Salinivibrio kushneri: one gene and its partner. The protein of the gene in region 1 interacts with the protein of each later gene in a pairwise test. Links are inferred from orthologs where the notes say so. Each region holds a gene or a part of one and is shown on either strand. Other genes may lie near its edges.

The links.
Region 2: the proteins of fldA (region 1) and N8M53_RS02700 interact in binary tests that used the Escherichia coli proteins (3 or more experiments, as listed by UniProt). The link is inferred for Salinivibrio kushneri from one-to-one orthologs.

Annotation. Positions count from the first base shown.
Region 1 is NZ_CP114588.1:926,761-933,126, reverse strand. The notes cover bases 3,529-6,366. They hold fldA (flavodoxin FldA), read left to right. Parts: upstream 3,529-4,602; coding sequence 4,603-5,130; downstream 5,131-6,366. Other genes in these bases: fcrX (ferric iron uptake transcriptional regulator FcrX), read left to right, coding at 5,886-6,332; N8M53_RS04535 (DUF4442 domain-containing protein), read right to left, coding at 5,201-5,689; N8M53_RS04545 (DUF2788 domain-containing protein), read left to right, coding at 4,270-4,491; N8M53_RS04550 (alpha/beta fold hydrolase), read left to right, coding at 3,529-4,209. In the rest of the region: N8M53_RS04570 (DUF2517 family protein), read right to left, coding at 1-106; N8M53_RS04565 (DUF1853 family protein), read left to right, coding at 254-1,060; pgm (phosphoglucomutase (alpha-D-glucose-1,6-bisphosphate-dependent)), read right to left, coding at 1,116-2,762; replication initiation negative regulator SeqA, read right to left, coding at 2,791-3,336; more of N8M53_RS04550, read left to right, coding at 3,436-3,528. UniProt on the Escherichia coli protein: Low-potential electron donor to a number of redox enzymes. Involved in the reactivation of inactive cob(II)alamin in methionine synthase.
Region 2 is NZ_CP114588.1:546,708-553,224, forward strand. What follows is about bases 367-3,355. They hold N8M53_RS02700 (regulatory protein RecX), read left to right. Parts: upstream 367-1,623; coding sequence 1,624-2,088; downstream 2,089-3,355. Other genes in these bases: N8M53_RS02690 (CinA family protein), read left to right, coding at 367-442; recA (recombinase RecA), read left to right, coding at 575-1,624; alaS (alanine--tRNA ligase), read left to right, coding at 2,217-3,355. In the rest of the region: more of N8M53_RS02690, read left to right, coding at 1-366; more of alaS, read left to right, coding at 3,356-4,799; carbon storage regulator CsrA, read left to right, coding at 5,238-5,435. UniProt on the Escherichia coli protein: Modulates RecA activity through direct physical interaction. Can inhibit both RecA recombinase and coprotease activities. May have a regulatory role during the SOS response. Inhibits DNA strand exchange in vitro.

The DNA of each region.
Region 1 (6,366 bases):
GCGAGGCCATGGGCGGCACAATCAGCGTTGGCAGGCAAGTGATGCCCGCGATCACAACCGCGCAGCGGCGCAATACAACACGGGTTTTATCGAACGGAGTATACATAATCAACCTCACTCATCTGACCAGTTTGCTAGCATGCGCGTAGTGTACCATCCGTTTTGTTTTTTTACTACATTATTGATGGTTTTTTAATCAAAAACCATCAATAATAGATTTAACATGCCCTTAACAAGGTAATAAAATTACATCATGAATGACGCCTATCCCCTATTTAGTAACCCGTCCCAAATCAACGCCGATTTTAGTTGGTTACAAAATCAGTTTTCACTGCTCAGCGATAAGCGCTTCCCAGTTGTGCCTCATCACCTTTGGCAACCCACATTACTGCCATCTCCCGCAGCCTATACGGGTCCAAGCCGTATCGGCTTTTACTATCAGTGGCTGCTCAATCAGCTCATTGATTGTCACCCTCATTTGGCACTAGAAGCTGAGGAAATCCAGATTAATGAAGCCGGCAAGACGCGAGGTGCCATCGATTTTTTAGTCAGATATCAGGGGCAACTAGAGCACTGGGAGGTAGCGGTAAAATTCTACCTTGCCTATGACAACCGTTGGTTAGGCCCCAATGCCAAGGATGCGTTGGATATTAAAGTGGCGCGAATGCTTGACCACCAATTGGCCTTGTCCAGCCACCCAAGCTTTTGCCAGCAATACCCACACTGGCAACCGAGTAAGAAGCGTTTGATGGTGCAAGGAAGGTTGTACCGCCATTATCACAGCGAGCAGCCCCTACCAGACTGGCCACCCGTCAATCATGACAGCATTGGGGGATGGTGGTGTTGGCCAGATGCATTACCAACAGACAGGGAATTTGCCGTATTGGCGCGCGATCAATGGCTATCACTGCCTGCCTTTGCGGATCTACCCAAGCTAGAGCGCGCTTCACTTCAGGGGCTGTCTCGCACCTGTCACTTGCTAGATGATTCACTCACCCCTTGGTTCGTGGTACCCAGCGATTGGCCCGCCAATGTGCCGCCCTTGCCTTCTCGCCAATAAAAAAACGCGCACTTTACCAGTGCGCGTTTTTAGCACGAAACACAAAGGCGGTTAGCTAAACACCTTGCTCATTGAACACACGATCAACTATTTGTTGCGCTTCTTGTTCAATCAAACGCAAATGCTCATCGCCTTTAAAGCTTTCACAGTAGATTTTATAGATATCTTCTGTCCCTGATGGGCGCGCCGCGAACCAACCAAATTCAGTGACGACTTTCAAACCACCGACGGCAGCGCCGTTGCCCGGTGCGTGGGTCAGTTTGGCGGTAATGGTATCACCGGCCAAGGTCTCCGCTGTCACCATCTCTGGGCTTAGCTCACTGAGCACCTGTTTTTGCTCAGCGTTAGCAATGGCTTGTAAACGGTTATACGCCGGATCACCGTGCTTGTCGGCAAGTTTCTGGTAATAGGCTTGAGGCGTCAGTCCCGTTACTGCCAAGATCTCAGCAGCCAATAAGCAGAGAATAATGCCATCTTTATCCGTTGACCAAGGTTTACCATCAAAGGTTAAGAATGAAGCACCGGCACTTTCTTCCCCGCCAAAGCCAAGCGTTCCTTCACTCAAGCCGGGCACAAACCATTTAAAACCGACAGGCACTTCAACCAGCGGGCGAGCGAGGTCGCCAACCACCTTATCAATGATCGCACTGGATACGAGGGTCTTACCCACGCCTAAATCGGCTGACCATTGCGGACGGTGGCGGAATAAATAATCAATGCACACCGCTAAATAGTGATTCGGGTTCATCAAGCCAGCTGGGGTCACAATGCCGTGACGATCAAAATCTGGATCATTACCAAATGCCAAATCATAATCATCTTTGTACGCCAGTAGTCCAGCCATTGCGTATGCCGACGAGCAATCCATACGAATTACGCCGTCACCATCGCGAGGCATAAAGCCAAACGTTGGGTCGATATGGTCATTAATCAGGGTTATATCGAGTTGATAATGCGCGGCAATTTGCTGCCAATAGCGGATCCCTGCGCCCCCCAAAGGGTCGACGGCAAGTTTTAAGCCTGCCGCTTGAATGGTCTTGATATCAACGACACGCTCCAGCCCTGCGACATAAGGAGTCACTAAGTCTTGCTCCTGGTAGTAAGCGCTTACCCGTGCTTCGTCGATAGTCCATCGTTGAACGCCTTCTAAGCCAGCATCAATATAGTCGTTGGCGCGTGATTCAATCGATTTTGTGATGGCCCCTTCTGCTGGACCACCATGAGGTGGATTGTACTTGATGCCACCATCTTGCGGCGGGTTATGTGAAGGGGTGATCACAATCCCATCCGCTTGCTCTGCATGATCACGGTTATAAGCCAGAATTTGTTGGGAAATGCCCGGTGTTGGCGTATAGCCCTGATCGGCTTGCGCAATAACCTGTACCTGATTGGCCGTCAATACTTCAACCACGGCACCGAAGGCGGGTTCGGAAAGCGCATGAGTGTCTTTTCCCACAAAGACAGGGCCAGAAATGCCGCGCGCGCTGCGCTCATCACAAATTGCTTGTGCAATCGCCAAAATATGATCGCGGTTAAACGTGGTGTTCAACGCGCTTCCACGGTGTCCTGACGTCCCAAACGCAACACGTTGCGACGGATGACCTGGACGTGGTTGAGCCTGGAAAAAACGCGTCACAAGCGCCGGGATATCACACAAATCTTGCGGATTCGCGCGCTGTCCGGCTTGAGGATGCACTGCCATAATTCTCTTCTCCCATGAGTGGCATAGATTAAATCGCGTTCACAACCTTCTCAGTCAAATCACTCGGGAACTGCATTTTTTCCATAAGCTGCTCCACCATCTGACGCTTACGGCCAGTATTCGTGTTGGTGATGACCCAAAAAGGGGTGTCTGGAATCTGCTTGGGTTTGGTGGTTTTGCCGCTTTCTAATAAGGTTTGTGGATTATCGGCAAAATACAGACGGGTTCGCCCTTTTAGCGCCATACCATCTGCGAATCCTTGTTGGTCAACACGGTATAAGGTGGTGAGGATCAGCATAAAGCGGCCAATCGCTCGTTCTTGGGCCGCAAACTCATCTGAAATCAATAACGTTCGCATCGCTTTGACACGATCGACGGACGCACTGCGCCCAGCATCTTTACTGACAACAATACCGCTAGAACGAGAGGGCGTCGTCGGCGCAGCCTGAGTTGGCTGCGGTGCCGAGTCCGACAGCAGTAAGCGACGCAGGATGTCTGATGCGCTTTCGCCAATATGCTGAGTTTGGCTGGCAATATACCGGTATAGATCGTCGTCAACCTCTATCGTCTTCATTGTTTTTCATCGCGTCCTGTTTATCGTTTAACGGGGCGATTATACAGAGATAGATAGGTATACTCTACGTTAAAGCCAGTAATCTGAGAGAAAAGCAACGTGTTGTTAAACGGAAAGTCTCGCGGTGAGGGCTCACCGCTCGTATTGATCCACGGTTTATTCGGTGATCTCGATAATTTAGGCGGGCTAGCAAAGACACTGGCCGATCATTTTTGTGTCTACCAAATTGATCTACCTAACCATGGTCGATCCTATCATACAGAGTGCACAGATTATCAAAGCCAGTCTGATGCCGTGGTCGCATGGATGGATGCACAACAGCTTGAGTCAGCCATCATCGTCGGTCACTCAATGGGTGGTAAAGTGGCTATGGCCGTCGCTCAGCGTTTCCCTAAGCGCGTAGAACAATTAGTAGTGATGGATATTGCCCCAGTCGATTATCAAGTTAATCGCCATGACAATGTTTTCAAGGCATTGCATCAGACACAAAGGGTGACACTGGAAAGCCGCCAACAAGCGCAAACCATTATGAATGAATCGATCGAAAATCCAGGCGTGAGCCAATTTTTATTGAAATCACTCTATAAAACCGATCACGGTCACTACGCCTGGCGCTTCAATATTGATAATCTTTATCACGGCTATCGTGACATCATGGGATGGACAGAGTTTGGCCAGTATTCGGGCCCAACTCTGTTTGTCAAAGGGCAGAACTCTGAATACATTCTGCCAGACCACCGCGAGGCCATTGTCGCTCAGTTTCCTCATTCAAAAGCGCATATGGTGGCAGGCACGGGTCATTGGCTACATGCTGAAAAACCGGCGGTGGTTGCCAGCGTCATAGAACGTTTTTTAATGCCGAGCGAGCGTTAACAGTTAAGTGACCCTTGTGGTATATTGCGCCGCATAAGTCGGTGCTCAATGGAGGCACGCATGCTTTACGAGCACTTTCAATTGCTCGAGAAAATAGGTCTAGATCTCGTCTTCGCCGCGATTTTCTTTTTTATCGGCATGGCAATTAAAGACGTGTTACGTGAGGGCAATGTGCCAGTATTCGGCCGACGGATCGTCTGGTTTGTGCTCACACTAGGCTGTGTCGGCTTTATCGTAAAAGGTGTGATTCAGTTGGTTTGGGAAGGGGTCGGCATCGGCTAACCCTAGCACTGAAGTCACTGGTTAATCATATAGGTTTGAAAAAGCGACGCTTTTTCTTTAATTCGAGTTAGTTGCAAACAGCAACCCACTGACAAAACGGGTGTTTTTTATATGGCGAGTGTAGGTCTCTTCTTTGGTAGTGACACGGGAAACACGGAAGCAATTGCAAAAACCATTCAAAAGCAGTTAGGCAAGCAAATGGTTCACGTGCAGGATATCGCGAAGAGCAGCAAAGAAGATATTGATAACTTTGATTTGCTGCTGATCGGTATTCCAACATGGTATTACGGTGAAGCACAGTGCGACTGGGATGACTTTTTCCCAGAGTTAGAGCAAATTGACTTCTCAACAAAACTCGTGGCTATTTTCGGCTGTGGCGACCAGGAAGATTACGCAGAATACTTCTGTGATGCCATGGGCACCGTCCGCGACATCATTGAAGCGAAAGGCGCTACCATCATTGGTCATTGGCCAACGGAGGGGTATGAATTTGAAGCCTCACAAGCATTGGTTGATGACAACCATTTTGTTGGCTTGTGTGTGGATGAAGATCGCCAGCCTGAACTGACCGACGAGCGTGTGAGCAAGTGGGTGAAACAAGTTTACGAAGAAATGTGTCTAGCAGAGCTTGAAGACTAAGTCTGGCTTATCAAACGCCAAGGGTACTCAACCTTGGCGTTTTTTATCTAACCGGCGCACAACGAGCCGATCATGCGGCTTGTTTGCTGGCTATATCTCGATACTGGCGTTTTTTTCTCACATAAAGTGTACGCCTTACTTCAGCAACCACCTCGCCATGCGCGTCTTTGACGTGGACAACAAACTCAGGCAGCACCTTATCGCCTCGTCCTGCTTGTTGTTGAATATCGGTTAATACCGCATCACTGATCACGAAATCTGCGTACAAGTCCGTCGTTCCCGGCTTAATAAAATTGATATCTGCTTGCTTGTCCCAAACATGGTACTGGGGACCGAGAATACCCATTAACATGAGCGCATAAACAGGATCGGTTAAAGAGAAGATGCTACCGCCATACTGGGTACGATTGGCATTTTTATTCCACCAGCGGAGCTTCAAGCGCATGTTGACGCATTTAAAATCCTGGCTAATGGCGTCAATATGGATCCCTGCGCCCCAAAAAGGTGGCCAGCTGTTAAGTGCCCACTTAACAATACGTGGTTTGTAGAAGCGATACATGTAAGTTGACATCCTTATCTGGTCTAACCAGGCAATATTCACATCTAGTAAACATTGATGCAACCACAAATGATCAAAATTCCCCCTAACAAAGCGTGTCGAGAGTAGCGAGAGCGGTGCAATTTTGATAGGCTTATAAAATATTTTCCTTGCTAATCCAACTGTCTTAACTCAGGCAGAAAACAGGTAGATACACATGTCAGACAATAACCAGGCGTTGAAGCAAGCTGGGCTCAAAGTCACCCTCCCACGGCTCAAGATCCTAGAAGTGCTGCAACAGCCAGATTGCCAGCACATCAGTGCCGAAGACCTGTATAAGAAATTAATCGACCTAGGTGAAGAAATTGGCCTAGCAACCGTGTACCGCGTACTGAACCAATTTGACGATGCAGGCATTGTCACGCGTCACCACTTTGAAGGCGGAAAGTCCGTATTTGAATTGGCGACACAGCATCATCATGACCATTTAGTCTGCCTTGACTGCGGTAAAGTGATTGAATTTTCTGATGATTTGATTGAAGAGCGTCAGAAAGAAATCGCCGCACGCTTTAATGTGCAACTGACAAACCATAGTTTGTATTTGTATGGTCACTGTAAGGAAGGCGATTGCAAAGCCGACCCATCCATTCATAACGCTGATTAATTCAGTGAGAACGATCTAAAAAAGCCGGCGTGCT
Region 2 (6,517 bases), 380 kb from region 1 along the record:
ATTGGATGCGGGCTTAACGGTGACCACCGCAGAGTCTTGCACCGGTGGCGGTATTGCTTACTGCTTGACGGACGTGCCGGGTAGCTCGCAGTGGTTTCAGCAAGCTTGGGTCACCTACAGCAACCAGGCTAAGCATCAACAGGTGCATGTGCCAGACGATTTATTGACCCAATACGGCGCGGTCAGTGAGCCTGTGGTAACGGCCATGGCAGAGGGCGCACTCAATGAAGCTGCCGCTGACTTGGCGATTGCTGTTAGCGGTGTCGCTGGTCCGAGTGGTGGCAGTGCGGATAAACCTGTTGGCACCGTGTGGTTCGCATGGGCTTGGCATGGCGGCGAAACCGACACTGAAGTGTGTCATTTTGAGGGTGATAGGCGCGCGGTCCGTGAACAAACGGTCGTGCATGCCTTGTCACATGCTCTGACGCGCTTGTCTCCGTAACTGGAGGCGTGTCGCATCACAAAGATTTTTTCTATACAGGGCTAGACACTGTATAAATGGACAGTATACTTAGCCCCAATTACTGATAGCTTTCATCGCATAGCGATAGCGTTTTATTTCCTGGAGACTGAAATGGACGATAACAAAGAAAAGGCGCTCGCAGCCGCACTCGGACAAATCGAAAAGCAATTTGGCAAAGGCTCAATCATGCGTCTGGGTGATGACCGCACGATGGACATCGAAACCGTATCGACCGGCTCTTTGTCTCTCGATATCGCCCTAGGTGCAGGTGGCCTGCCTTTTGGTCGTATTATCGAAATCTATGGCCCAGAGTCATCAGGTAAAACGACGCTGACGCTAGAAGCGATTGCCGAAGCACAAAAAATGGGTAAGACCTGTGCCTTTATCGACGCTGAGCATGCCCTTGACCCTATTTATGCGCGCAAGCTGGGTGTGGATATCGATAACCTTTTGGTTTCTCAGCCAGATACCGGTGAGCAAGCGTTGGAAATCGCTGATGCACTGACACGCTCGGGCGCTGTCGACATGATCGTGATTGACTCGGTAGCGGCTTTGACACCTAAAGCTGAGATTGAAGGCGAGATGGGCGACTCACACATGGGTCTGCAAGCGCGTATGTTGTCACAAGCGATGCGTAAGCTCACAGCCAACATCAAAAACAGCAATACCATGATGGTATTCATCAACCAAATTCGCATGAAAATTGGTGTGATGTTTGGTAACCCAGAAACCACGACTGGGGGTAACGCGTTAAAATTCTACGCCTCGGTTCGCCTGGATATTCGCCGCATTGGTGCAATTAAAGAAGGTGACGAAGTGGTGGGCAACGAAACCCGCGTAAAAGTGGTAAAAAACAAAGTTGCTGCGCCCTTTAAACAAGCTGAGTTCCAAATCCTTTATGGCCAAGGTATTAACTTGCAAGGCGAATTAGTGGATTTGGGCGTGAAACATAAGCTGGTAGAAAAAGCCGGTGCTTGGTATAGCTACAAAGGCGATAAAATTGGCCAGGGCAAAGCAAACGCCTGCAAGTACCTAAAAGAAAACCCGCACGTTGCTGAAGAAATCGACACCACCTTGCGTGAGATGCTATTGCAAACCGCGCTAAATAACGAAGCGGTCGACGCGAACGCGGAGGCAGAAACCGAGGACGACCAGCTGTAATGGCCGCGTCGTGCCAAGAAGTAGCGGTGGGCTTGTTGGCCCGCCGTGATCATTCTGTTCACGAATTGCAGCAAAAACTGACTCAACGCGGGTTTGATCAAGACGCGATTGCGCTGACCCTTGATGAGTGCCTCGCACGTGGTTGGCTTGACGACTCACGCTTTGCTGCCAGCTTGTTGCGACAAGGTGTGAGTAAACACCATGGCTGGTTACGCATTTGCCAAGACGCCAAGCGAAAAGGCATCGACACTGAGTTGTTAGCACGCGCCGAACAGGAGCAGGAGGTTGACTGGTATGCGCTAGCCAGAGAAACCGCACAGCGCAAATATGCCGATCTAGATGGTCGCCTTCCGCCAACGGACCAAAAAGAAAAAGCGAAGCGCATGCGCTTTTTACAGTCACGTGGCTTTAACTTTGATCAAATCCAATACGCACTCAGTTACGATCCGGACACGCATTTCTAAACCAATCCCACTCTGTCTCTTTTCCGCACGCGATCGGTTGTTTACAATGGCGTAAATAAAACCATGCTTCCATCGCGTCACGACCATATCTGGTTGCTAACGCAATATTCGATTATCAGGATTAGCCAATGTATATGAGCACTGATGAGATCCGTACAGCGTTTCTCAAGTTCTTTGAAAGCAAAGGGCACCAGATTGTGCCTAGCTCGTCGCTCGTGCCAGCCGATGACCCAACGCTTTTGTTCACCAACGCAGGAATGAACCAGTTTAAAGACACCTTTTTAGGGGTTGAAAAGCGTGACTACACGCGCGCAACGTCAGCACAGCGCTGTGTGCGTGCGGGTGGTAAACACAACGACCTTGAAAACGTCGGTTTTACCGCGCGCCATCATACTTTCTTTGAAATGCTGGGTAACTTCAGCTTTGGTGATTATTTCAAAAAAGAAGCCATTGCGTTTGCTTGGGAGTTTCTCACTGAAACCATTGGCTTACCAAAAGAAAAGCTGTTGGTAACTGTATACGAAACCGATGACGAAGCATTTGATATTTGGCATCAGCAAATTGGTGTCCCAGCGGATCGCATTGTGCGTATCGGTGATAAAGAAGGCGGTAAGCCTTACGAGTCAGATAACTTCTGGCAAATGGGTGATACTGGGCCATGCGGACCATGTAGCGAAATTTTCTATGATCACGGTGAGCATATCTGGGGCGGTCCTCCAGGGACGCCAGAAGAAGACGGAGATCGCTTTATTGAGATCTGGAATATCGTCTTTATGCAATTCAATCGTCAAGCTGACGGCACCATGGAGAACTTACCTAAGCCGTCAGTGGATACTGGCATGGGGATTGAGCGGATTGCGGCAATCAAGCAGGGCGTCCATTCCAACTATGAAATCGATGTTTTCCAGCAATTGATTAAGCAAGTCGCTGACATCATCGGCGTTGAAGATCTGACTAATCAGTCTTTGCGTGTGGTAGCTGACCACATCCGCTCGTGTGCGTATTTGATTGTTGATGGCGTGATGCCTTCTAACGAAGGGCGAGGCTATGTGTTGCGCCGAATCATTCGTCGTGCGGTTCGTCATGGTAACAAGCTTGGCAGCAAAGAGGCGTTTTTCTATAAGCTGGTTGGCCCTCTCGCCACCATCATGGGCACAGCAGGAGAAGATCTGCGTGCACAACAAACCATGGTGGAAAAAGTGCTTAAGATTGAAGAAGACAACTTTGGCCGCACGCTTGAGCGCGGGATGCTGATGTTGGAAGAGGCCTTGGACAAGGTTAAGGGTGACGAGTTGGATGGCGAAACTGTCTTCAAACTCTATGACACTTACGGCTTCCCGGCAGACTTAACCAATGATGTTGCGCGTGAACGCGGTTATCGGATTGATGAAGCTGGCTTTGAAGCGGCGATGGAAGCTCAGCGTCAACGCGCGCGGGAAGCGGGGCAGTTTGGCACTGACTATAACCAAGCAATAAAAGTGGAGCATGGCTCTGATTTTTGTGGTTACACAGGGACAGAAGGCTCCGGTCAGATTACTGAGATCTTTGTCGACGGAGACTCCGTTGAGAGCTTGGTCTCTGGCGATAAAGCGGTCGTGATCCTTGACCATACCCCTTTCTATGCTGAAGCTGGTGGCCAGTGTGGTGATACAGGGGTGATTGAAACAGACCAAGGGCGCTTCACCGTGACGGATACCCAGAAAGCGGGGCAAGCCATTGCGCACTACGGCAGCTTGTCGGAAGGGCAACTGAGTGTCGGGACACAAGCAACCGCTCGCGTGGATGCTGCGCGTCGTCACGCGGTAGCGATGAACCATTCTGCGACTCACTTGCTGCATGCTGCGCTACGTGAGGTACTGGGTGAGCATATTGCTCAGAAGGGGTCTTTGGTTCGCCCTGACGGCTTACGTTTTGACTTCTCACACCTTGAGCCGGTCACCGCCGATGAACTCAAAGCGGTTGAGCGGATCGTGAACCAGCAAATTCGTCGAAACAATGCAGTACACACTGAGGTGATGGATATTGACGCGGCCAAGCAAAAAGGCGCGATGGCACTGTTTGGTGAGAAATACGATGACCAGGTGCGCGTATTAAGCATGGGCGACTTCTCTATCGAACTGTGTGGCGGGACACACGCGACGCGTACGGGCGACATTGGGATGTTTAAAATCGTCTCTGAAGCGGGTATCGCGGCCGGTGTGCGTCGTATCGAAGCCATTACCGGGCAAGCGGCCATTGATAGCGTTTATCAGCAACAGGCAGACTATGAAGCCAAGCTTGACGATGCCCAGAGCAAAGCGAAAGCCTTAGAGAAACAAATTCAGCAGCTTAAGCAGAAACTGGCCGCACAAGAGAGTGCTGGGCTGATTAATCAAGTCCGTGAGCTAAACGGGGTAAAAGTGCTGATTAGCCAGCTTGATGGCGCGGATAACAAAGCACTACGTAGCATGGTAGATGATCTGAAAAACCAAATGGGCAGTGGCATTGTGCTGCTCGGCAATGTGGCCAACGACAAAGTCGGCCTGATTGCGGGTGTCACCAAAGATCTTACCGGCACGGTAAAAGCGGGTGAACTGGTCAACCTTGTTGCGCAGCAAGTAGGTGGCAAAGGCGGTGGTCGCCCTGATATGGCGCAAGCCGGTGGTAGTGATGTGAGTGCACTGCCGAGTGCGTTAGCCTCTGCGGAGACGTGGCTCGCTGAGCAACTTTAAGCCACCTTTGTTTTTCCACAAAAGTCAAGAGGGTCGCGTAATGCGACCCTTTTTTGTGATCTAGATTAATAATTGCACTTTTTTTCTGATTCTGTATAGTGCAACGCCTTAAGCGACGCACTGGCGTAAGACGTGATACTGGTTAGATTTTATCGCCACGCCAGCCAATGCAGTACAGATTTCTCTTACACTGTTATCTCAGGTCAATCGCCTTCTCGGCTAACGGCATGATGATAAAACAGTAAATTTCTCTGCCCCTTTCTGGATATGGTTTGATAATTCAGCCATAGTGTGAATACGGACGTTTTGGCGCCCGTATTGGCATCATTAGCAGGGAAAGAATCCAACGATCACAGGTAACGAGCCGATACGCTGGCGGGTTATCTGGCTCAGACACTAATTGAATAAGTAAAAGATTGATACTCAAGGAGTAGAAGCATGCTGATTTTAACTCGCCGTGTGGGCGAAACCTTGATGATTGGTGATGAAGTGACTGTCACCGTACTGGGTGTGAAAGGTAACCAAGTCCGTATTGGTGTGAACGCACCGAAAGATGTTTCGGTACATCGCGAAGAGATCTACATGCGTATTCAGGCCGAGAAAGGCACGCCTGCAAGTGGTCAAAACGACTACTAACAAGGCAAGAAAAGGTCGACCTAGGTCGGCCTTTTTTATCGCTGCTTTTTCCATAAAATCAGAATGAAGCGGCGATAAATCCAACAATAAAATCAGGCTGTGGGTGATAATTGTCCATTTGTTGGTGGCAAGACGATTTTTGCCAGAAAAGTGTTTGACATATATGTGGCTCAAAGTAATATGTGCACCCGCAGCGACGGTGAGGTGGCCGAGTGGCTGAAGGCGCTCCCCTGCTAAGGGAGTATACGGTTTGTAGCCGTATCGAGGGTTCGAATCCCTCCCTCACCGCCATGTTGTTGCAAGCAAGATAGATGCGCGTCCGTAGCTCAGCTGGATAGAGTACCTGGCTACGAACCAGGCGGTCGGAGGTTCGAATCCTCCCGGACGCGCCACTACTTGCGGTGAGGTGGCCGAGTGGCTGAAGGCGCTCCCCTGCTAAGGGAGTATACGGTTTGTAGCCGTATCGAGGGTTCGAATCCCTCCCTCACCGCCATGATTTACAAGCCTGCCTTGTAGTTAAGATGTGCGTCCGTAGCTCAGCTGGATAGAGTACCTGGCTACGAACCAGGCGGTCGGAGGTTCGAATCCTCCCGGACGCGCCATCTCTTCACGGAAGACCCGCAAGATTGTTCATGATGAACGTAAGATTGTCGACACGCGCTCGTAGCTCAGCTGGATAGAGTACCTGGCTACGAACCAGGCGGTCGGAGGTTCGAATCCTCCCGAGCGCGCCATCTTCAATCCTAAGCAAATCCGTCAGCGCGTCCGTAGCTCAGCTGGATAGAGTACCTGGCTACGAACCAGGCGGTCGGAGGTTCGAATCCTCCCGGACGCGCCATTTTGCTTCTCTTCGCGATATCCCCTTGTGACATGACTTTACACCAATCGTGCAAAACAGACAGTTTTCACGTCTTTACCCTTTTCTCTGTGCCGTCGTCTTATTGCAACACGCTTATCAGCTGACTGCTTATCATCTCGGAATGCCTATCAGTACCGAGCTTTCAACGATCTTGGTCGCTTTCGGAAAAACGCTTTTTCCAAAAATGCCACAGTCGTGAAGCTGGAATCGCTTTTCTATACGG